DNA from 2 places in the Brevibacillus sp. NPDC003359 genome. Region 2 is predicted to be linked to the other one. Evidence: a T-box and tRNA genes for the amino acid it is inferred to sense, from the RefSeq annotation. Region 2 holds a T-box; the other holds one or more tRNA genes.
The links. A T-box is a leader RNA that pairs with one kind of tRNA and senses whether it is charged. The one in region 2 lies ahead of ileS (isoleucine--tRNA ligase), so its partner is inferred to be a tRNA-Ile.
Positions count from the first base shown of each region.

Region 1: it has a tRNA-Ile gene. The T-box ahead of ileS (isoleucine--tRNA ligase) is inferred to sense a tRNA for this amino acid. The anticodon was not compared.

Region 1 is NZ_JBIAOR010000015.1:121,962-133,545, forward strand. It holds gene yidD (membrane protein insertion efficiency factor YidD) at 1-72, opposite strand, end outside; gene rnpA (ribonuclease P protein component) at 77-457, opposite strand; gene ACFYU8_RS25900 (nucleotidyltransferase family protein) at 599-1,573, opposite strand; gene rpmH (50S ribosomal protein L34) at 1,738-1,872, opposite strand; gene dnaA (chromosomal replication initiator protein DnaA) at 2,433-3,818, shown strand; gene dnaN (DNA polymerase III subunit beta) at 4,026-5,165, shown strand; gene yaaA (S4 domain-containing protein YaaA) at 5,198-5,413, shown strand; gene recF (DNA replication/repair protein RecF) at 5,430-6,548, shown strand; gene remB (extracellular matrix regulator RemB) at 6,561-6,848, shown strand; gene gyrB (DNA topoisomerase (ATP-hydrolyzing) subunit B) at 6,848-8,773, shown strand; tRNA gene ACFYU8_RS25940 (tRNA-Ile) at 8,992-9,068, shown strand; tRNA gene ACFYU8_RS25945 (tRNA-Ala) at 9,113-9,188, shown strand; tRNA gene ACFYU8_RS25950 (tRNA-Asn) at 9,206-9,281, shown strand; tRNA gene ACFYU8_RS25955 (tRNA-Glu) at 9,289-9,362, shown strand; tRNA gene ACFYU8_RS25960 (tRNA-Val) at 9,396-9,471, shown strand; tRNA gene ACFYU8_RS25965 (tRNA-Met) at 9,550-9,626, shown strand; tRNA gene ACFYU8_RS25970 (tRNA-Asp) at 9,632-9,708, shown strand; tRNA gene ACFYU8_RS25975 (tRNA-Phe) at 9,744-9,819, shown strand; tRNA gene ACFYU8_RS25980 (tRNA-Thr) at 9,834-9,909, shown strand; tRNA gene ACFYU8_RS25985 (tRNA-Tyr) at 9,954-10,038, shown strand; tRNA gene ACFYU8_RS25990 (tRNA-Gln) at 10,057-10,131, shown strand; tRNA gene ACFYU8_RS25995 (tRNA-Lys) at 10,139-10,214, shown strand; tRNA gene ACFYU8_RS26000 (tRNA-Leu) at 10,245-10,330, shown strand; tRNA gene ACFYU8_RS26005 (tRNA-Gly) at 10,347-10,422, shown strand; tRNA gene ACFYU8_RS26010 (tRNA-Arg) at 10,429-10,502, shown strand; tRNA gene ACFYU8_RS26015 (tRNA-Pro) at 10,535-10,611, shown strand; tRNA gene ACFYU8_RS26020 (tRNA-Leu) at 10,628-10,709, shown strand; tRNA gene ACFYU8_RS26025 (tRNA-Gly) at 10,717-10,790, shown strand; tRNA gene ACFYU8_RS26030 (tRNA-Ser) at 10,799-10,887, shown strand; tRNA gene ACFYU8_RS26035 (tRNA-Met) at 10,912-10,988, shown strand; tRNA gene ACFYU8_RS26040 (tRNA-Trp) at 10,990-11,063, shown strand; tRNA gene ACFYU8_RS26045 (tRNA-His) at 11,096-11,171, shown strand; tRNA gene ACFYU8_RS26050 (tRNA-Arg) at 11,192-11,265, shown strand; tRNA gene ACFYU8_RS26055 (tRNA-Leu) at 11,274-11,358, shown strand.
Region 2 is NZ_JBIAOR010000001.1:1,688,639-1,700,222, reverse strand. It holds gene sigG (RNA polymerase sporulation sigma factor SigG) at 1-699, shown strand, start outside; gene ACFYU8_RS07895 (YlmC/YmxH family sporulation protein) at 861-1,139, shown strand; gene pgeF (peptidoglycan editing factor PgeF) at 1,221-2,051, shown strand; gene ACFYU8_RS07885 (YggS family pyridoxal phosphate-dependent enzyme) at 2,072-2,770, shown strand; gene ACFYU8_RS07880 (cell division protein SepF) at 2,814-3,239, shown strand; gene ACFYU8_RS07875 (YggT family protein) at 3,271-3,534, shown strand; gene ACFYU8_RS07870 (YlmH family RNA-binding protein) at 3,547-4,320, shown strand; gene ACFYU8_RS07865 (DivIVA domain-containing protein) at 4,421-4,912, shown strand; T-box leader at 4,983-5,234, shown strand; gene ileS (isoleucine--tRNA ligase) at 5,281-8,058, shown strand; gene ACFYU8_RS07855 (TraR/DksA C4-type zinc finger protein) at 8,243-9,016, shown strand; gene ACFYU8_RS07850 (mandelate racemase/muconate lactonizing enzyme family protein) at 9,003-10,154, shown strand; gene ACFYU8_RS07845 (MFS transporter) at 10,170-11,543, shown strand.

The DNA.
Region 1 (11,584 bases), on a different contig from region 2:
TGAAGGTGGTTTATACGGAGAAATCATTAGTTGGTATCCCCGGATCAACCAAACCATGATCTTCACCATCATCGTTTCACCCTCTTTTTCCATCTCTTTTTCCATTATGTACGGGTGTCGGTTTGATCACTTTGGCTCGCTTCATCACATGTAACAGAGATTGCTCAATGGCTTCAAGCGTCATCGTTTCCACACCCGGACGTGCGATGATGACGAGATCGAGACCGACTGGAATAACAGACTCCATTCGAGCTACTACTTCGCGTATAAGCCGCTTGACTCTATTGCGGACAACAGCATTGCCAATTTTTTTACTGACGGAAATTCCAGCGCGAAAAGCCGTTTGTCCCTCTTGCTTTGCTGAATACAAGACAAACTGCTTATTAGCAGCAGAACTTCCTCGTTGAAACACAGCTTGGAATTGCTCATTTTTTTTGAGCCGGTGTGAACGATGCAAAGGTAAACAACCCCTAACATCACAATTATAGTAGAAAACGTAAACAGCATCTACCAGTATATCCTTGTTTCGTCCACTTTTTTCCCTAAGTATACTAGGTTTAGAACAAAATCAAAAATTCAGCGGAAAAAATACAGGATATCAGCCAATTTCTGCGATGATTTCTGCACTGACATGGCGCAAGAGAGAGAGCAATTGCTCATCTGCTTGGAAAAAGCCCAATTTCTTGAGTGGCACATAAATCTGGGAAGGCAGCTCCGCCCAATGCTCCTCCAGCCACTTGTCAGAATCCACACTGTGATATAACCAAATCGCCTCTGAAAATAATAGAAACCCGGCCATATCAAGCTGATTTCTCTCCTGGCATCTCTGAACCTTCCTCTTTACTAACCAATCATTTTCAGCCGCCAGCGCAAACGCAAACTCGATCCCCTCATTTTTTGACCGTAGGTGAGCTCGGTAGTCCGCCAATAACACGAGTACATCATGTACATTTTGATTACTCCGGTATGTCTCCTGCAAAAAAACATCCATTCCGTCCGAATGTCCTGCTTTCTGTACCAACTGATACAACACTGCATCACTCAATGAATGCCCATGGAAAAAGGCACGCATTTGCAACGCCCCAATCCATCCTGCCCATGCAGCCAAGTAAGCCGAATATGGAAAGCCTTCCGATAAGGCAGCCTGCGCCTCTTCGTGAAATGCAACTACTCCCGCTTTTGCCTGTGCGAACATTTTCGCTTTTCCAGCCGGGGAATCCATATAGGCGCAAATGGCCTTCATCCAGGAAGTGAACCGATCCTCTGGGTCCAGAACAACCTTTGCTTCCTTTACGTAACGCCATGCCCACGGATTTTCGTACACTTCTTCATCTGTAGGAGCAGATTGGACATGAAGCTGTATCACATGCCCTCTAAACAGACGATTTTCGCAGGAAGGATCATCTTCTCCCTCCACAAAAATATGTAAATCGAGGTCGCTGTACGCGTCCGCTTCTCCCCTCCCGACAGATCCACCCGCATAGGCACATACCAAGCTGGCTAGAGGCCATTCATCCAGAAAATCTCGCGCCAACGATACAAAAAAGTCGGTTTCATCCTTGCCTTGCTCCATCGACCTCCTCCTGCCCCTTCCATAATGAAATAAAAAGATTTTCAGTAGCTAGGTAACGATTATCCCTCAAAAGGTTTCCACATCGGAGAAGGTCTTCCTCTTTCTATAAGAAAAAGAATTTTCAGACATATGTAGACAAACAAAAAGGCCACTGAAAGTGTGGCCTAAGCGGAAAGAACTTTTCTACCTCTTTGACGACGAGCAGCCAAAATTTTACGGCCATTTTTCGTGCTCATGCGCTTACGGAATCCATGATCCTTTTTGCGCTTGCGGTTGTTAGGATTGAAAGATGGTTTCATTACGTATACACCTCCGTCTTGCAAAGACATTCTTTTGCATTATAAGAACATATGCCTAAAAAGTCAAGTGAGGGTGGAATTTCATTACCAAGGCAAATATCCCCATAAAACTATTTCCCGGACCTGTGGATATCGTTTTATCCACAAAATCAGATTTCGACAAGTTTATCTACAGCTTGTACACAAAATATAGGGATGTGAATATGTGGCAGGTACCAGAAGTTGTGTTTGTGGATAAGTATGAAAAAACCATTGATACCATGCCTTATATCTGTTATTATGTTTTTGTTTTGAAGCGTGAATAACTCCGATACGTGAATCGGTTTTTCCACAGGGTGTGGATAAGTTTGTGGACAGATTCTTTCCTATGTGTATGTCGTTACTCACAGGATTGAGGATAACCGTCTGCTTTTTTTCACTTCTACGAGCGGAATCCCTATATTTCGACTTTTTTTATCCACAGTCGCTACATACGGCTGTGTTGACAATTAGGTCACAACATAGCAGGTTTTTGCACTTTTTCTCGATTATTATGGATCGGTGCTTCATCAATTTTTCGGATGGCCCAGAAGGAGGGATTCTGGTTGGATGCAGCGATTAGCGAACTATGGCGCAAAGTACTCGCCAAGATAGAAAAATCGCTAAGCAAACCCAGTTTTGATACCTGGCTGAAGGCGACAAAGGCAACTACATTGGAAGAAGATGCATTGATCGTCGTCGCACCAAACGACTTTGCTCGTGATTGGCTAGAAACCAGGTACGCACAACTGATTACCGATACACTATATGAAGTGACGGGTATCAATATGAAAGTAAAGTTCGTTGCGTTGCAAAATCCTGATGCGGCTTTTGCCGACGAACAACCTGCCCCACGGGTGAAAATGAGCGAACCGCCAACAGTCGCGGATGACCAGCCACCCAGTATCTTAAATCCCAAATATACCTTTGACACGTTTGTCATCGGCTCAGGGAATCGATTCGCTCACGCCGCATCGCTTGCGGTAGCTGAAGCTCCTGCAAAAGCTTACAATCCCCTCTTCATTTACGGAGGAGTCGGACTTGGCAAAACCCACTTAATGCATGCAATTGGCCATTATGTCATTCAGCACAACCCATCGGCGAAAGTGGTCTATTTGTCGTCTGAGAAATTCACCAATGAATTCATCAACTCTATTCGTGACAACAAAGCCGTCGAATTCCGCAATAAATACCGGAGTGTTGACGTTCTTTTAATTGATGACATTCAGTTTTTGGCAGGCAAAGAATCGACACAAGAAGAGTTTTTCCATACGTTCAATGCCTTGCATGAAGAAAGCAAACAAATCATCATCTCCTCCGACCGGCCTCCCAAGGAGATCCCGACACTGGAGGATCGCCTCCGCTCACGCTTCGAATGGGGACTGATTACTGATATTCAGCCGCCAGACCTCGAAACGCGGATTGCGATTTTGCGCAAAAAGGCGAAAGCAGAAAATCTCGATATCCCTAATGAGGTAATGGCGTACATTGCCAACCAGATCGACAGCAACATTCGCGAGCTGGAGGGCGCACTGATTCGTGTCGTGGCCTACTCCTCCTTGATTAATCGCGATATCGACACGCAATTGGCAGCGGAAGCATTGAAAAACATTATTCCTTCCTCCCGCCCGCGCGTGATTACCATTATGGACATCCAACGAACGGTCGGAGAAGCGTACAGCCTGAAACTAGAAGATTTCAAGGCGAAAAAACGGACCAAAACCGTCGCTTTCCCACGTCAGATTGCGATGTATCTCTCCAGAGAGCTGACGGATGCCTCCTTGCCGAAAATCGGTGATGAATTTGGCGGCCGTGACCATACGACAGTCATCCATGCCCATGAGAAAATCTCTCGTGCACTGGCGAATGACCCTCATATGCAAACAACCATTCAGTCGCTCATTGAAAAGTTAAAAGCAAACCACTAAACCTGTGCATAACGCAAAAAGCCTATACACAACTTACCCACATGTGTATAGGCTCTCTTTTACGTACTGAACCCACATATCCACAAATCCACAGGCCCTATTACTACTTCTGTTAAAAAGATCTATCCTAATAAGTTATGATAAAGGCGCAGCCATTATGCAGATTCCAACCAAAAATAATGGCGCCGGAGAGGGAGGCTCACGTCGATGCATATTACCGTTCAGCGTGAAAAGCTGTCGAACGCCGTATCGCATGTTAGCAAAGCAGTTTCTAGCAGAACTACGATTCCAATTTTGACCGGGATTAAAATCAAAACGGATGATGAAGGTTTGACACTGACAGCAAGCGATTCTGATGTGTCTATTGAAGTTCAGATTCCGATGGAAGAAGCCGGAGAATGGGGAGTAACCGTACATCAACCTGGTAGCATCGTGTTGACTGCACGTATTTTCAGCGAAATCGTGCGCAAGCTGCCAAGCAATGAAATCGAAATCCAAGTTGATGATCGTCTCGTAACCCAAATTCGTTCCGGACAAGCCGAGTTCACCATTAACGGTATGGATGCTAACGAATATCCACAGCTGCCGCATCTGGAAGAAGATAAAGTCTTCAGTGTTCCCTGTGATTTGCTGAAGGCGATGATTCGTCAGACTGTTTTTGGTGTATCCACTTCCGAAATGCGTCCGATCTTGACTGGTTTGATGTGGTCGCTTGATCAAGGCAAATTGCGCTTTGTGGCAACCGACAGCCATCGCTTGGCTAGCCGTACAGCTATGGTCGAATGCCCAGAGGATCTTTCTTTCCATAACGTGGTTGTTCCGGGTAAAAGCTGCAATGAATTGGTAAAAATATTGGATGACGACCAAAATCTCGCGGATATCGTTGTTGCGGACAATCAAATTTTGGTGAAGTCCAAGCATATCCTGTTCTATTCCCGTCTCCTGGAAGGAACATATCCGGACACGACCAGAATTATTCCACAAGGAAGCAAAACCGAGATCACGGTCAGCACCAAGGAATTTTTGCAATCCATCGAGCGTGCTTCCTTGCTGAGCCGCGAAGGCAAGTCGAACGTAGTCAAGCTCGTTACGATGCCTGATGGAACCGTCGAAATTACGTCCAATGCACCTGAGATCGGAAAAGTAACGGACCTTTTGATGCCAAAAGCAATGAATGGCGAAGAACTGAAAATTTCCTTCAACGCTAAATACATGATCGATGCGCTGCGTGCAATTGATAGCGCGGAAATCAAAGCGAGCTTTAGCGGCCCGATGAGTCCATTTGTGATCCGTCCAACTGATCACGACTGGATGCTCCATCTGATTTTACCGGTTCGTACGTACTAATTTATTTTTACGTAAAAGAAAGGAGCCAAGCCATGCGTGAGGTTTCCATTAGCACAGACTATATTGCTCTCGGCCAATTTTTGAAGCTGGCTGAAATCATTGATACGGGGGGAATGGCCAAAGCTTTTTTGGCTGAGGTTCCGATCCAGATCAATGGAGAGCTGGACAACAGACGTGGACGCAAGCTATATCCTGGCGATGAAGTGGCGATTGAAGGCTTTGGTCGCTATCAAGTGGTACGCCCCTGAGAGGAGAGCGTGATTCTTGTTTCTCAAGAACCTGTCGCTAACCAATTATCGCAACTACGAAACGATGTCCCTGTCGTTTGACGGTCCCATCCAGTTGTTTATTGGCAACAACGCTCAAGGGAAAACGAATGCTCTCGAATCGATCTATGTTTTGGCACTCGCCAAATCCCACCGAACGCCCCGCGACAAGGAGCTTATTTCCTGGGATGCCGATTATGCCACGATCCGTAGCGATGTTCTTCGTCGCTACGGTTCTGTTCGTTTAGAGCTGCAGTTGACAACCAAAGGAAAGCGGGCCAAAATCAACGGAATGGAGCAGCAGAAGCTGAGCGCCTATGTGGGGGCATTGAATGTCGTCATGTTTGCACCCGAGGATCTTTCCATTGTCAAAGGCGCACCTGCCCAGCGCAGACGTTTCATCGATATGGAAATTGGTCAGGTTTCACCTACGTATCTTTATTATTTGAGCAATTACAACAAAGTGCTGGCCCAGCGAAATCAGCTTTTAAAGGATTTGGCCATGAAAAAAAGTAACTCGCTGGAAATGCTGGCAATTTGGAATACCCAATTAGCCGATTTAGCGGTAAAATTGTTACGGAAGCGTTTTGAGTTCATTCGGAAGCTGGAGACGTGGGCACAGGAAATCCACACCGGCATTACCGACGGCAGGGAAAGACTTTCTTTGCATTACGTAAACTCATCGCCCGTTACAGAAGAGATGACAATAGATCAGGCTGTAGATAAAATGCTTGCTGCCTACGAAGAGGTTCGCGACCGGGAAATCATGCGGGGAAGCACCCTTATTGGTCCACACCGTGATGATTTTTCACTTAAAGTGAACAACATGGATGTGCAAACGTATGGTTCCCAGGGACAGCAACGCACTAGTGCGCTGTCCATTAAATTGGCCGAAATTGAGCTGATTAAAGAAGAAGTGGGAGAATACCCCGTTCTGTTGTTGGATGATGTCTTGTCAGAGTTGGATGAACATCGGCAAACATTACTGCTCGAAACCATTCAGGATCGAGTACAGACGTTTGTAAGTACCACAGGTGTGGAAGGCTTAAAGCATCAGGTTCTCCAGCAAGCCTCTCGTTTTTACGTGAAGGAAGGGAAAATCTCCGGAGAAAGGTAGGGGAAGACAGGGATGTTTATTCACATTGGTGGAGATACTGTGGTGAGCACGAAGGAAGTCATTTCCATTCTTGATCATCAGACTGTGAAATCCTCAAAAATCAATAAAGCGTTCTTGCTCGAAAAAAGTAAGACAGTTGTTGACCATAGCGAGGAAGAAACCAAGTCTTATGTAATCACCCAGAACGCCATTTACTGTTCACCTATTTCTTCTCTGACGCTGAAGCGACGCGCTCAGTTCGTGGACAGCTTGGATCAGTTTCCCTTTGTACAAGCTGAAGTGGAGGAGTTGACAGAGTAGTGGATCAATTGACGACGAAAGATACAAACTACGATGCGAGTCAGATTCAGGTACTGGAAGGGTTAGAGGCAGTTCGGAAACGTCCCGGCATGTACATCGGGTCGACCAGCAGCCGAGGTTTGCATCACCTGGTATGGGAGATTGTCGACAATGCCATTGACGAGGCGCTGGCCGGTTATTGCGACGAGATCTTGGTGGTCATTCATCCAGACAACTCCGTATCTGTAACCGATAACGGTCGAGGAATCCCGACTGGCATTCATGAAAAGACCGGGAAATCCACAGTTGAAACCGTTTTGACTGTATTGCACGCCGGTGGTAAATTCGGCGGTGGCGGATACAAAGTGTCCGGCGGTCTTCACGGGGTAGGTAGCTCGGTAGTGAATGCGCTATCCGAATGGATGGAAGTCGAGGTTAAACAAAATAACCAGGTATACTACATGCGCTTTAAAGTAGGCGCACCAGATGCCGATCTTGCTGTTGTGGGCGAGACTGAAGAGACGGGAACAAAAGTTACTTTCAAGCCCGACCCGACTATTTTTACCGAAACAACCGTATTCGAATACGAGATTTTGCAAAAACGTATTCGCGAGCTGGCGTTCCTTAACAAAGGATTGCGCATCACGCTGAAAGATACGCGTCCAGATCATGAGAAGGAAGAAGCCTTCCACTACGAGGGCGGTATCATCCAGTTCGTAGAATACTTGAATAAAAACCGGGAAGCCCTGCATGACGATGTGATTTATTGCGAAGGGGAAAAAGAGGGTCTTGTCGTGGAGGTTGCCCTTCAGTACAACGACAGCTATGTGAGCAACATCTACTCTTTTGCCAATAACATCAACACGCATGAGGGTGGTACCCACGAAACCGGATTTAAAACGGCTCTTACACGTGTGATCAACGACTACAGCCGCAAATTTAACTTCCTGAAGGAAAAGGATCCGAATCTTTCCGGGGACGATGTGCGTGAAGGCATTACCGCGATTATCTCTGTAAAAATTCAAGAACCTCAGTTTGAAGGACAAACAAAAACGAAGCTGGGCAACTCCGAAGCGCGTAGCATTACCGAGTCTGTCTTTGGTGACCGTTTTAACACCTTCATGGAAGAAAACCCGGGTGTAGCCAAAAAAGTTGTGGAAAAAGCGCTCATGGCATCTCGTGCCCGTGAAGCAGCTCGTAAAGCACGTGAAATGACTCGTCGCAAGAGTGCGCTGGAAGTAAGTGCGCTGCCGGGTAAACTGGCGGACTGCTCTTCCAAGGATGCATCCGAATCTGAACTGTTCATTGTAGAGGGTGACTCGGCGGGCGGTTCTGCGAAGATGGGACGCGATCGTCATTTCCAAGCCATTCTTCCTCTGCGCGGGAAGGTATTGAACGTGGAAAAGGCGCGCTTGGACAAAATTCTTGGTAATAACGAGATTCGTGCCATCATTACGGCACTGGGAACTGGTGTAGGCGAAGACTTTGACATTTCAAAGGCACGTTACCACAAAGTCGTCATTATGACGGACGCCGACGTCGACGGATCGCATATTCGTACGCTCCTGCTGACGTTCTTCTTCCGCTACATGAAACAGTTGATTGAAGCGGGGTATATTTATATTGCACAGCCGCCTCTCTACAGCATCAAGCAAGGGAAGACATTGCATTATGCTTATACCGACAGGCAGCGTGATGAGGTTATCGCTACCTTGAAGGCTCAACCGAAGCCAAACGTCCAACGTTATAAAGGACTAGGTGAGATGAACGCAGATCAATTGTGGGATACTACGATGGATCCAGAAGTTCGTACATTGCTTCAGGTAGATCTTGAGGACGCTATGGATGCCGATATGGTGTTTGAGACACTTATGGGAGACGAAGTAGAGCCTCGCAGGGAGTTTATTGAGCAATACGCGGCAAATGTACGCGATCTTGATATTTAATTTTGAACGAAGAAAAGCTTGTCCTTTACCGGGCAAGCTTTTTCTTAATGAAAATTGTCAAAACACATTTGAAATATAGTATGAACATGACTTATAATAGGGTGTACTTTTGTTAAAACCATTTCACAAAAAAAGTTCACCCACGCAATAAAAAAAATCAAATATTCTATTGCAATGAATAAAAAAGTGTGCTAGATTTAAATTCTGGAAGTAATTATGGGCCTATAGCTCAGTTGGTTAGAGCGCACGCCTGATAAGCGTGAGGTCGGCTGTTCGAGTCAGCCTAGGCCCACCACTTACATAGCTGATATGACAACTGCGTCGTTAAAGCGCCCAGATGGGGCTGTAGCTCAGTTGGGAGAGCGCCTGCCTTGCAAGCAGGAGGTCATCGGTTCGATCCCGTTCAGCTCCACCATTATAAATTATGACTATTCCTCGGTAGCTCAGTTGGTAGAGCAATCGGCTGTTAACCGATCGGTCGGCGGTTCGAGTCCGTCCCGAGGAGCCATTCAAATGGCCCGTTGGTGAAGCGGTTTAACACAGCAGCCTTTCACGCTGTCATACAGGGGTTCGAATCCCCTACGGGTCACCTAGCAAAACGCCCTGCAAACGCAGGGGTCCTGGAGGCTTAGCTCAGCTGGGAGAGCATCTGCCTTACAAGCAGAGGGTCGGCGGTTCGATCCCGTCAGCCTCCACCACTTATTTTAATGGACAAGGAAGGTCAGCTAAAAACGCCACGTCCTGTGGCAACACTGACACTCAGTCGTCCTGACTATCGCGGGATGGAGCAGCTCGGTAGCTCGTCGGGCTCATAACCCGAAGGTCGCAGGTTCAAATCCTGCTCCCGCAACCAAATATGGAGCTGTGGTGAAGTTGGAGTTCACGCCGGTCTGTCACACCGGAGGTCGCGGGTTCGAGTCCCGTCAGCTCCGCCATTTTTTCTCAAGCGATGGCGAAATAAAACGCTTGAGGCTCGGTAGCTCAGTCGGTAGAGCAGAGGACTGAAAATCCTCGTGTCGGCGGTTCGATTCCGTCCCGAGCCACCATTTATATAAAACATGCCGGTATAGCTCAATTGGTAGAGCACCTGACTTGTAATCAGGGGGTTGTGGGTTCAAGTCCTATTGCCGGCACCATTTCCCTTAAAAGTGAATAAGGTTTACTTTTGAAGGACAAGCTTGGGGAGATAGTGAAGTGGCTAAACACGGCAGACTGTAAATCTGCTCCCTCCGGGTTCGGCGGTTCGAATCCGTCTCTCCCCACCATCTTTACTTCATGGCTATTGGGGTATAGCCAAGCGGTAAGGCAACGGACTTTGACTCCGTCATTCCTAGGTTCAAATCCTAGTACCCCAGCCATTTTTGAGAGCCATTAGCTCAGTTGGTAGAGCATCTGACTTTTAATCAGAGGGTCGAAGGTTCGAGTCCTTCATGGCTCACCAGTTTTTAAAACAAGAGATAGATCTTCATATGCGGTCGTGGCGGAATGGCAGACGCGCTGGCTTCAGGTGCCAGTGGTGGCAACACCGTGGAGGTTCAAGTCCTCTCGACCGCACCAAGAAATTCCTTCTTGTGCGGACGTAGCTCAATTGGTAGAGCGTCGCCTTGCCAAGGCGAAGGTCGAGGGTTCGAGACCCTTCGTCCGCTCCATAACATGTGCCCTTAGCTCAGCTGGATAGAGCGTTTGACTACGAATCAAAAGGTCGGGAGTTCGAATCTCTCAGGGCACGCATCTTCATCTTAAAAAGTGAAGAACTATAGTCGGGAAGTAGCTCAGCTTGGTAGAGTACTTGGCTTGGGACCAAGGGGTCGCAGGTTCGAATCCTGTCTTCCCGACCATGTTTCAAATGAATATGCCGGTGTGGCGGAATGGCAGACGCGCGCGACTCAAAATCGTGAGGGAAACCGTGGGGGTTCAAGTCCCTTCACCGGCACCATATTCAAGCGGGTGTAGTTCAATGGTAGAACTCCAGCCTTCCAAGCTGGTCGCGTGGGTTCGATTCCCATCACCCGCTCCATATTTTGCGGAGGGATACCGAAGTGGTCATAACGGGGCGGTCTTGAAAACCGTTAGAGTGCAAGCTCACGGGGGTTCGAATCCCTCTCCCTCCGCCACTTCTTTTTATTACGAATAATTATGGCGGCGTAGCTCAGATGGCTAGAGCGTTCGGTTCATACCCGAAAGGTCGGGGGTTCGATCCCCTCCACCGCTACCATAGGGGCATAGTTTAACGGTAGAACGAAGGTCTCCAAAACCTTTGGTGTGGGTTCGATTCCTACTGCCCCTGCCAAGGAACATTTTTAAAAACGTGTATACATTATGGCGGTCGTGGCGAAGGGGTTAACGCACCGGATTGTGGCTCCGGCACTCGTGGGTTCAAGTCCCATCGATCGCCCCATTTTTTTATAACTACAATATGTCTCAGTAGCTCAGCTGGATAGAGCATCCGCCTTCTAAGCGGACGGTCGGGAGTTCGAACCTCTCCTGAGACGTTTTACATGCGGTCGTGGTGGAATTGGCAGACACACCATCTTGAGGGGGTGGCGGGGCGACCCGTGCGAGTTCGAGTCTCGCCGACCGCACCATTAATTTAAATGAGGTTAAAAAAACCTCTTGATTAATGAAAAATAATGTGGTATATTAAAAATCTACTCACGAAACACTTAAGTTTAAATGAGTAGAACAAATCACATGCAACTTAAAAAAGTTGTTGACTTTAAAAGTTAGATGTGATAAATTAAAAATCTGCACCGAACATAGTGCAAAATGCTCTTTGAAAACTGAACAGCGAAAGCGTTAATGAGTCTATCA
Region 2 (11,584 bases):
TTTGAGCGCCTGCAAAGTGGGGAGCTGGCTGCCCGCGAGAAGCTGGTCAACGGCAACTTGCGACTGGTGCTAAGCGTAATTCAACGGTTCAACAATCGCGGAGAGTTCGTGGATGACTTGTTTCAAGTGGGCTGCATCGGGTTGATGAAGGCGATCGACAACTTTGATCTCGGGCAAAACGTGAAGTTTTCCACGTATGCTGTACCGATGATCATCGGAGAAATTCGACGCTATTTACGGGACAACAATCCGATACGCGTTTCCCGCTCTTTGCGAGACATCGCGTACAAGGCCTTGCAGGTGCGTGACAATCTGACCAACAAACATTCGCGAGAGCCTACCATTATCGAGATTTCTCAGGAATTGAACGTAGCCAAAGAAGATGTCGTGTTTGCACTCGATGCGATCCAGGATCCGGTTTCATTGTTTGAACCGATTTATCAGGATGGCGGCGATCCGATTTACGTCATGGATCAGATTAGTGACGAGAAGAACAAAGATGTCACATGGGTAGAGGAAATTGCGCTCCGAGAGGGAATGCAGCGGCTAGGTGACCGAGAAAAAATGATATTATCCATGCGCTTTTACGAAGGAAAAACGCAGATGGAAGTAGCAGAGGAAATCGGCATTTCACAGGCGCAGGTCTCTCGATTAGAAAAAGCGGCCATTGCCCATATGCAAAAGCACGTGCAATCGTAATGAGAAACCACATAAGGTAACCCGGCGGTCTTGTACCGTTCGGGTTTTTTGTACGATCAAAAAGTAAGTTTTCTAATCGCCTTACTTTTTGGCAAACAAGCGGACATATTCCTCTTTGGACTCATATACTGAAAGTAACGGAGAAAAGTAGGTGAGGGACAATGGTAAAAATCTCTGACTTCCAGACCAAAGAAGTGGTAAATATTCTCGATGGGAAACGTCTTGGGCAAATTTCAGATTTGGAAATCGATCTGCGTCATGGGCGAGTGGAAGCCATTGTCGTACCAGGACCAGGCAAGTTTCTCGGCTTCTTTTCTGCCGGGAACGATTATGTCATTCCTTGGCGCAATATTGTGAAGATCGGGAAAGATGTGGTGCTTGTTCGGATGGAAGAAGCACTTAAAGTTGAAGTGAAAACTTCCGGTGGAGAAGAATACTAACGGGTAAAGGGAGAAAGGCATGGATAGCCTTTCTTTTCTTTTCGGCTATGGTATGATTAGCCATATGAGGTAGGTGACAACATGAGAGAACCATTTGTCAGGGTAGAGGATAAGTCAATCTTATCGTTAACAGAGTGGGAGCAACAATTTCCTGGATTAGTGGCGGGGTTTACCATTCGCGCAGGCGGGGAAAGTGAACAACCGTACGGGTCTTTTAATATGGGGCTGCATGTGGGTGATGAATCTGCGAACGTAGTAGCCAATAGACGCAAGCTGGCAGAACAAGTCGGGATGTCTTTTACGGCGTGGACATGCGCCGATCAAGTACACGGTAATCGGGTATGCCAGGTCACGGCTGGTGGTGCTGGAAAAGAAAGTCTGGAGGACGTTATATCTGCAACGGATGGTTTGTTTACCCTTGAAAAAGGGGTATTGCTGACCTCGTTTTATGCAGATTGTGTTCCACTCTATTTTCTGGATCCCCAATCAGGAGCAATCGGACTTGCGCACGCAGGCTGGAAGGGGACAGTGGGGCGTATTGCCGAGGAAATGGTGAAGGCAATGACGAAGCACTATCAGACAAATCCAGAGGACATACGCGTCGCGATTGGGCCATCCATTGGTGGCTGCTGCTATGAAGTCGACGAGCGAATCATGACGCAGGTACGCGATTGTGCAGCCCATTGGGAAAAAGCAGTCATCTCCTCCACAGGGGATCGGTATATGCTGGACCTTCGTCAGCTAAACACAGAGGTATTGCTCGAAGCAGGAATTTCTTCAGGGAATATTTTATCCACGGATTGGTGTACAAGCTGCAGAACAGACTTGTTTTTCTCTCATCGTAAGGAAGCAGGGATACAAGGGACTACCGGACGGATGGCTTCGTATATGGGCTGGAAGGAAAACGACTAGAAGAAAGGGAAGGGTTCGTTATGACCAAGGAACAAGAACTGTTAAAAGAACGACTGCAATCCATCGAAGCAAGAATTCAGGCTGCTTGCGATCGGGCGAACCGCAAACGTGAGGAAGTAAAAATTATTGCAGTAACCAAGTATGTCGATGCAGATGCCATTGGGGACTTGCTCGCTGTAGGCGTAGAGAATATCGGAGAAAATCGCTTGCAGGATGCCCTGCCCAAGCATCAGCTACACGGTGATAAAGGGATCTGGCATTTTATCGGGCACCTCCAGACGAACAAGGCAAAAGAAGTCGTAGGACGATTCCCGTACATTCATTCGCTGGACCGACTTTCTTTGGCAGAGGAACTGAATCGACGCGGTGAAGCGTTGGATCATGTCGTAAAATGCTTTTTGCAGATCAATATATCAGGCGAAGAGACAAAATTTGGGCTTAGTCCCAATGACGTATTGGCTTTTTTGCGCGAAACCAGTAATATGAAACATATAAGTATCGTCGGATTAATGACGATGGCGCCTGTTGTCGAAAATCATGAGGAAGCCAGACAGGTGTTCCGAGGCCTCTATGAGTGGAAGCAACGGATTAACGAAATGGCATTCCCGCACGCACAGGTGGAAGAGCTGTCTATGGGCATGTCTAGTGATTTTGAAGTGGCCATTGAAGAGGGAGCTACATATATTCGTCTGGGATCTGTATTGGTCAAGCCGGAGTAATGAAAAAACAAACCAGACCACTGAGTAAGAGAGGAGGAAGAGTATGGGTGTTATGAATAAATTGATGGGGTTTCTGGGGTTAGAAAACGAGGAATACATCGAAGAGACAACAACGGTTGAAGAGGAAAGAGAAGGGCAAGAATCCACGAACAAGCGCCAGCCGATGAGTCGAGCAAATAACGTGGTACCGTTTCAAGCACGGGAAAAGGAGGGAATCCGTTTGATTCTCTGTGAACCCCGTCATTACAGCGACGCACAGGATATCGCTGATAACCTGCGTCATCGGAGACCGGTTGTGGTCAACCTTCATCGTGTAGAAAAAGACCAAGCGAAAAGAATTATTGATTTTTTGAGTGGGACGGTCTACGCGCTGAACGGCGATATTCAAAAGGTCGGGGACACAATCTTCGTATGCACGCCTGACCATGTAGATATTCAGGGTACGATCTCCAGTGTATTGGAAGAGTAGCCAACTAAGACAAATGTAGAAGGGTGAGCCAATGAGTGTCGTTTTTAACATTTTAGACTTTGCTTTTATGGTTTATCAATTCATGATTATTGCTTACATCTTGATGTCATGGGTTCCTCAAATGAGGGATACGGGCATCGGACAGTTACTGGAAAGACTGGTTGAGCCTTACTTGGCACCGTTTCGCCGGTTTATCCCACCGCTCGGCTTTATCGATATCTCCCCTATTGTCGCATTGATTGCATTGCGTTTTGCCTATGCTGGACTGGATGCCATCCTGAGGCAAATCCTGTAGGCGAGTGAGACGATGAGCATATTTGACCATTTTTCAAAAGAAGAACGTCCCTTTGTTGAACGGGCGCTGGAAATGCTGACGCAAGTAGAGCGGAAGCAGGCCATGCGCCTTACTGATTTTGTAGACCCTAGGCAATTAATGATGTTTCAGAGCCTATCTTCACAGGTAAGAGATGTGAAGATTTCTCCTTATGGAGGCTACGAGGGTGCCGAGCGTGTTCGTATCATCATTCATCCGGAATACCTTCCTGCCGAGCCTGAGGATTATTGCCTTACCTTATTGGCAATCAAGGCTGATCAGCGCTTTCATGTGCTGGAGCATCGAGATGTAATGGGGGCGATGCTAGGTGCTGGAATGAAGCGGGAGAAATTCGGGGATATGCTGACAGATTCAGCTGGCAGCTACGCGATTGTAGCAGAGGAAGTTGCTGATTTTGTTTGTGCGCAGGTGACGCAAATTCATCGGACATCTGTCCAGTTCGAGCGGATAAAATGGGAGGCGTTTACACCGCCTGCACCCAATTTTGTAGAGAAAACGATCACTGTGCCATCACCGCGAATTGACGCGATCATTGGAGAAGTACATAATATGTCCCGCGCAAAAGCGCTGGTGCCAATCCGAGCGGGAAAAGTAAAAATCAACTGGAAAGTAATCGAAGACCCATCTTATCAACTCCAGATGGGGGACATGGTTTCACTTGCTGGCTACGGGCGGTTCAAGATTCTTGAGGTAGCAGGTCCAACACGCAGCGGAAGACTTCGCATGATTGTCGGACTGGTTACATAAGATGGACGAAGGCGCAAAAAATTGTAAAATACGGCAGGAAACACTGCTAATCCTGTCGAAATGATTGTAAACGAATTATCGGGAGAAGTGGGGGGTTCATGTGCCATTAACGCCGTTGGATATACATAATAAGGAATTCAGCACAGGCTTTCGTGGGTATAACATTGACGAAGTGAACGAATTTCTCGATCAGGTGATCAAAGATTTTGAGCTCTTGATAAAAGAGAAAAAAGAACAGGAAGAGCGCGTAGCCATTTTGAATGAGCGCGTAGATTACTATAAGAGCTTGGAAGAAAATTTGAGCAAGTCGATTCTGGTGGCGCAGGAGACAGCAGAGGACGTAAAGTCGAATGCACGCAAGGAAGCGCAGCTCATCTTAAAAGAAGCCGAGAAAAATGCAGACCGAATCGTCAATGAAGCGCTGGCGAAGTCCCGCAAAATTGCAATCGAAATCGAAGAACTAAAGAAACGCGCTTCTGTTTACCGCATGCGCTTCCGTACGCTTTTGGAGGCACAGCTGGAAATGTTGGAGAATGGCGATTGGGATAATATTGAACAGCCACAGGCAGATTCGGCTGTCACCGTTGAATAAATCATTGACGTTCGACCAATGATGGTACTATAATGAAAAACAACTTTTTCGAAATAGGCACTTATACAAATCATAGACGATGAACGGGAAGAGTATGTGAGTCAGCACTGCTTAGAGAGTCGGGAAATGGTGAAAACCCGGCCAGTTGCTTTCGCAGAAAATCACCCGGGAGTTCAAAATCCGAAAGCCTTAAACAGGTGAGTAAGTGAGCGCGTCATTCCCGTTACGAATGAGTGAAGTGGAACGAATCCGATTGCAGATTTTTGCCGTACGGGTTTGTTCAATCAGGGTGGTACCACGGGAGCTTTCTCTCGTCCCTTTTATGGGATGAGTGAAGGCTTTTATTTATTTAAGGAGTGAATCAGGCCATGGATTACAGCAAAACCTTAGCGCTACCAAAAACAGATTTCCCCATGCGCGGAAATTTGCCAAGCCGCGAGCCACAGATGCAAGCGGTATGGGAAGAGCAAAATATTTATCAACAAGTGTTAGATCGTACGAAAGACCGCCCGTCTTTTGTCTTGCATGATGGCCCTCCGTATGCGAATGGAGACATCCATATCGGTCACGCACTGAACAAAATCCTCAAGGACTTTATCGTTCGCTACAAATCCATGGCAGGCTTTTATGCGCCGTACATCCCAGGTTGGGATACACATGGTTTGCCGATTGAGCAAGCGATTATCAATGCACAAGGGCTGGATCGTCGCAGTATCGAAGTGAACGATTTCCGCCAGCGCTGTGAAGAGTATGCTTGGTCCTATATCGACAAGCAACGCGATCAATTCAAGCGTCTGGGTGTTCGCGGCGATTGGGAAAATCCTTATGTGACACTCCTGCCTGAGTATGAAGCCAACCAAATTCGCGTATTCGGCGAAATGGCGAAGAAGGGCTATATTTATAAAGGTCTGCGCTGCGTGTACTGGTCTCCGTCTTCTGAGACGGCTCTGGCTGACGCAGAAATCGAATACAAAGACAAGCGCTCTCCTTCTATTTACGTCAGCTTCCAGGTAGCAGATGGAAAAGGCAAGCTGGACACAGAAACAGGCGTAGTCATCTGGACAACGACTCCGTGGACATTGCCAGCAAACCTCGCAATCAGCTTGAACCCTGAACTCGAGTACAACGTAGTGAAGGTAGATGGCCGCAAATTCCTGGTCGCAAACGGTCTGATTGAAGCCGCGAGCAAAGAAATTGGCTGGGAAGGCGTAGAGATTCTCGCGACCTTTAAAGGTCAAGATCTGGAAGGCGTAGAGACGCAGCATCCGTTCTACGATCGCAAGTCTCCACTCATTCTGGGTGAGCATGTAACCCTGGATGCAGGTACTGGTTGCGTTCATACTGCTCCTGGACACGGGGAAGACGACTTCAGCGTGGGTCAAAAATACAATTTGGGTGTACTTTGCCCAGTCGATCACGAAGGTAAAATGACCAGCGAGGCACCAGGCTTTGAAGGTTTGTTCTATGAAGATGCGAACAAAGTGATAACGGAAAAGCTGAAAGAAAACGGAGCACTCCTGAAGCTCAATTTCTTCACGCACTCCTACCCGCATGACTGGCGTACGAAAAAACCGGTAATCTATCGCGCGACAGAGCAATGGTTCGCGTCTATCGACGGATTCCGTGAGCAAATGCTCGAAGCGATTAAAAATGTAAAATGGATTCCGCATTGGGGAGAAACTCGTCTGGCAAACATGATTGCGGATCGTGGCGACTGGTGCATTTCCCGTCAGCGTGTATGGGGTGTACCGATTCCAATCTTCTTTTGCAAATCGTGTAATGAAGCGATCATTAACGACACGACGATCAACCATGTCGCTGATCTGTTCCGCAAAGAAGGATCGAAAGTATGGTTCTCCCGTGAAGCGAATGAGCTGGTTCCGGAAGGGCTTTCTTGCACCAAATGCGATTGCAAGGATTTCCGCAAAGAAACGGACATTATGGACGTTTGGTTCGACTCCGGTTCCAGCCACCAGGCTGTTTTGCGCGAAAGAGGAATTGCTTGGCCGGCTGATATGTATCTGGAAGGCTCTGACCAGTATCGTGGCTGGTTCAACTCTTCTCTCTCGACGGGTGTGGCTGTGTATGGCACAGCTCCTTACAAATCCGTCCTGAGTCACGGCTTTGCATTGGATGGAGAAGGACGCAAAATGTCCAAATCCCTCGGTAACGTTATCGTGCCTCAACAAGTGATTGACAAGATGGGCGCAGATATCTTGCGTCTGTGGGTAGCTTCTGTTGATTACCAGGCAGATGTGCGCATTTCCGATGCGATTTTGAACCAAATCGCTGAAGTGTACCGCAAAATCCGCAATACGTTCCGCTTCCTGTTGGGTAACCTGGATGGATTTAATCCAGCAACAGACCGCGTAGCGTATGAAGAGCTGGGTGAGCTGGACCGTTACGTTCTGGCGAAAGCAGCAAAAGTCGCGAAGCGTACACACAAAGCGTACGATGAATATCAGTTCCATACCGTTTTCCATGCCGTTCACAACTTCTGCGTCATTGATTTGTCCGCGTTCTATCTGGACATCTGCAAGGATCGTCTGTATGTAGAAGCGCCAGATAGTTTGAAACGACGTGCTGCCCAAACGGTGATGTACGATTGCTTACTCAGTCTGGTGAAGCTGGTTGCTCCATTGTTGCCGCATACAGCAGATGAGGTGTGGGCGTTCATTCTAGGTGTGGAAGAGAAGAGTGTGCAGCTCACAGATATGCCAGAAGGCGACGAGCAACATCTCAGCTTTGCAGCAGAAGCAGAGAGCAAATGGGATGCGTTCCTGGCGATCCGAGACGAGGTTCTCAAAGCTATGGAAGAAGCGCGCCGCAACAAGGTGTTCGGTAACTCTGTTGATGCGAAGCTGGCTCTGTACCCACAAACGGAAGAAGTTGCGAAAACATTGGCAGCAATGGACGATCTGGCTGACCTGTTCATCGTGGCTCATGTGGATGTACACAGCGGGTCTGCTCCAGCAGAAGCAGTACAACTCGAAGGAATTGCTGCTGTGGTCTCTGCCGCAGACGGTGGAAAATGCGAGCGTTGCCGTGTAGTGAAACCTGATGTTGGCACTCGCGAGTCTCATGCGTCGCTCTGCGTACGTTGCGCAGATATCGTAGAACAACACTACGCACATGTAACAGAATAAGAAACAATCGATTAACCTGTCATTCCTATTGGGGATGGCAGGTTTTTTCTGTGAAAAACATCTCGACGTTTTTCATAAAAGTGGATATGCGCGCATGTATGCCAACAAAACGGTTATGACCGTTTTGTTGGTCATATTTCCTGCGGGACGAAGACATACTACCTGTTGAGGAAACCAAACAAAGGTGGTGTACAGCGTGGACCAAAAGATGGTGGCCAGCTTCCGGGAAAAGCTGCTGGAACAGAAAAAAGAACTGGAAGACCGCGTACAGGACCATTATGGCATGAGAGAACCAATGACAACCTCTTTGCAAGAGTTTGCCATGTACGATAATCATCCGGCAGATATCGGCAGTGAGATGTTTGAGCGGGAAAAAGATCTGGCCCTAGACAGTCTCGATCGTGAGTCATTAAAAGAGATTGATCAGGCTCTGATGCGCATGGAGGAAGGCACCTACGGCCTGTGTACGGTCTGTGGAGAGCAAATACCCGTGGAGCGACTGGAAGCACTGCCTCAGGCACAAACGTGCAAGGAGCATGCACCAGCGCCGTCAGTCAATGAGTCTCGTCCGATTGAAGAACAGTTTTTACAGCCACCGTTTGGACGTACGTCTTTGGATGAAAAAGAGGGACAGAACGGATTTGATGGTGAGGATGCTTGGCAAATTGTCGAGTCATGGGGCACATCGAGCACTCCCTTCTCGTACCAGGAACCCGACAAAACAGATTACGACGAAATGTATATCGAGAGCAATGAGCCGGATGGCTTTGTCGAAGCAGTGGAGGAAATCGGTTATACCGATATTGAAGGCTATCATGGACCGGACAGTGTGCATTTTATGAGAAGCGGGACGTATGAGGAGTACATGAGAAAAGGAGAAGGGAAAGGAAATTTTCTCTCCTATGACGATTATGAGGGAGAGCAGGCAGAACGAGAGGGAATGGATGACTACTCATGATCAGGTAGCCGACTCTGACCTGCAAATTGAGCGCGTAGAAACGTATCCGCTTTTTCACCGTCTATCGCAAGCTTACGGAGATGCGAATGGGTATAAGCGTTATCGAACCAGCTATCTCATTCGGATTATCACACGGTCTGGAATAGATGGCTGGGGAGAAATTATCGATTGGCTACCGACGCTCCATAAGGGATTTTGTGAGCGTATCATTCCATACTTGTTGGGTAAGCAGGTGGATAATAGAGTTGCCATTGTCGATGTCATCGGAAAGTGGCATCAGCGATTGGCTTCAGGTGTCAGTATGGCACTTACGGAAATTTTGGCGAAAGCGGCGGGGCTATCTGTGTGTCAACTATGGGGAGGTCAGATTCATGCTGGCATCCCGGTATATGCCTCCCTCCAATCCTACCGTGAAACAGAAGACTGGATGCAACAGTCATGGAAGCAAGTCAGCCAGCAAGTCGACGACGGATTCAAGATGGTTAAAGTGAAGATTGGCGGTCGGTCTGTCCAAGAGGATCAGAAGCACATCGAAAAACTGATGAATATGCTCCCCGAAGAAGTTCAAGTAGCGGTAGATGCCAATCAGAGCTACGACTGTGCGACTGCACGGAAGTGGGAGGCGCTTTTTTCCCGTTATGGCAATTGGCTTTGGTTGGAGGAGCCGATGCCCATGGATCGTACAAACGAGTATGTCAAGCTTCGTTCGTCATTATCCATCCCGCTTGCTGGCGGAGAAAACCTGATCCGCTGCGCACAGTTTTTGCCCTTGTATGAGGGAGGCGCCATCGATATTGCACAGCCGGACCTGATGCATACGGGAGGTATTGATGATTATCGAACACATCTGCAAATGGCTCGTCAGTTTGGTTATCGCGTGTCTCCGCATTCCTTTGATGGCTCGCTGGCACGATTGTATACGTTTTTTGCACAAGCTTGCTTGCTAGCATGGACCAAGATGGATAGCAATCCGATTGAGCCTGTCGAATGGGACGTCATGGAGAATCCCTTTACACAATTGTTTCCGCTGCGACCCATAAATGGCGAAGTGACGCTTCCTGCTGGTGTCGGAATTGGCGTCGAGCCTGACTGGGAGATTATTAACGCGATGCGCTGGGACGGTAGCGCTTATGCGTAAGACAAGGAGTTTCGTATGGCACAAAATGCGAAAAACCTGATTGGGCTTGTCGGGGTTCCATTAGTTATGGTACTGGGCAACTCGATGCTGATCCCTGTACTGCCTACAATGAAAACGGAAATGAAGCTCACCGCCTTACAGACGAGCTTGTTGATCACCGCTTTTTCGATTGCAGCAGGTATTGTGATCCCTTTTGCCGGTTATTTGTCAGATCGATTTGGGAGAAAAATTGTCATTATCTTTTCCCTTGCCGTGTACGGTCTGGGTGGTTTGGTCGCAGGGCTTTCAGCGCTGTGGTTGGATCAACCCTATATGGCCATAATGGGAGGGCGTGTCTTGCAGGGAATGGGGGCCGCCGGGACAGCCCCCATCGCGATGGCATTGGTAGGGGATCTGTTCGATGGCGCTTCGGAGAGTAGGGCATTGGGGCTCTTGGAGACATCAAATGGAATGGGAAAAGTATTAAGTCCGATTATTGGCTCCTTACTTGCTCTCCTATCTTGGTACATGGTCTTTTTAGCTTTTCCGATTATTTGCGGAGTCGTCCTCCTGATGTTTTTATTTCTGACCAAAGAAAAGAAACAGGATAGGAAGCCGCTCCCCGTCAAGCAGTACATGCATTCGATCGCGCAAGTGTTTAAGCAGCATGGAAAATGGCTTGTCCCCGCGTTTTTTATTGGGAGCATCTGCCTATTCACGTTGTTTGGCGTACTTTTTTACCTGTCTGATTTATTGGAAGAAAAATACAAGATTGATGGTGTCATCAAAGGCTTTTTTTTGGCGATTCCCTTGCTCGTAATGAGTATTGCGGCATATTTGACTGGAATCATCATCCAAAAGAAGCTGAAGCTGATGCGGCTGTTTGTGATTATTGGCATGTTCTTGCTGGCTACGTCTTATATATTGGCCAGCTTTGTCAAAGGGGCTTATGTCCTGATTGGCATTTTGGTCATCGGCAGCGTGGGGACGGGGATGATTTTACCTTGCTTGAACTCGATGATCGTTGGGGCTGTACAAAAAACAGAGCGGGGCATGATTACTTCTTTGTATAGCGGTGTCCGTTTTATCGGTGTTGCGATCGGCCCGCCTATTTTTACCTGGTTGCTCGGTATTTCGCGAACGGTCATGTTTATGTCCATCGCAGGTTTATCACTCGTTTTCGCTGTGGTTGCGATCTTTTTCTTGAAGCCCAAGCAGGTCGAGCAGCAAGGACAGGGGGCAAAAGACAACGAGACGCAAGCGTGGCGGCAAATATCTGAGGTACTGGGAATTGAACCAGAGACGGTACATGAGGTACAACGTGAGAGAGCCATCGAAAAGTATGGCTTTGATCCAAATGAGCTGGTCAAGCGTGTGTTGTCGGGGAAAAAGGAAAAGGAAAAACAATAAACAGGCTGTCTCTGTCGGGTATTCTCACCGGTGGCAATGTC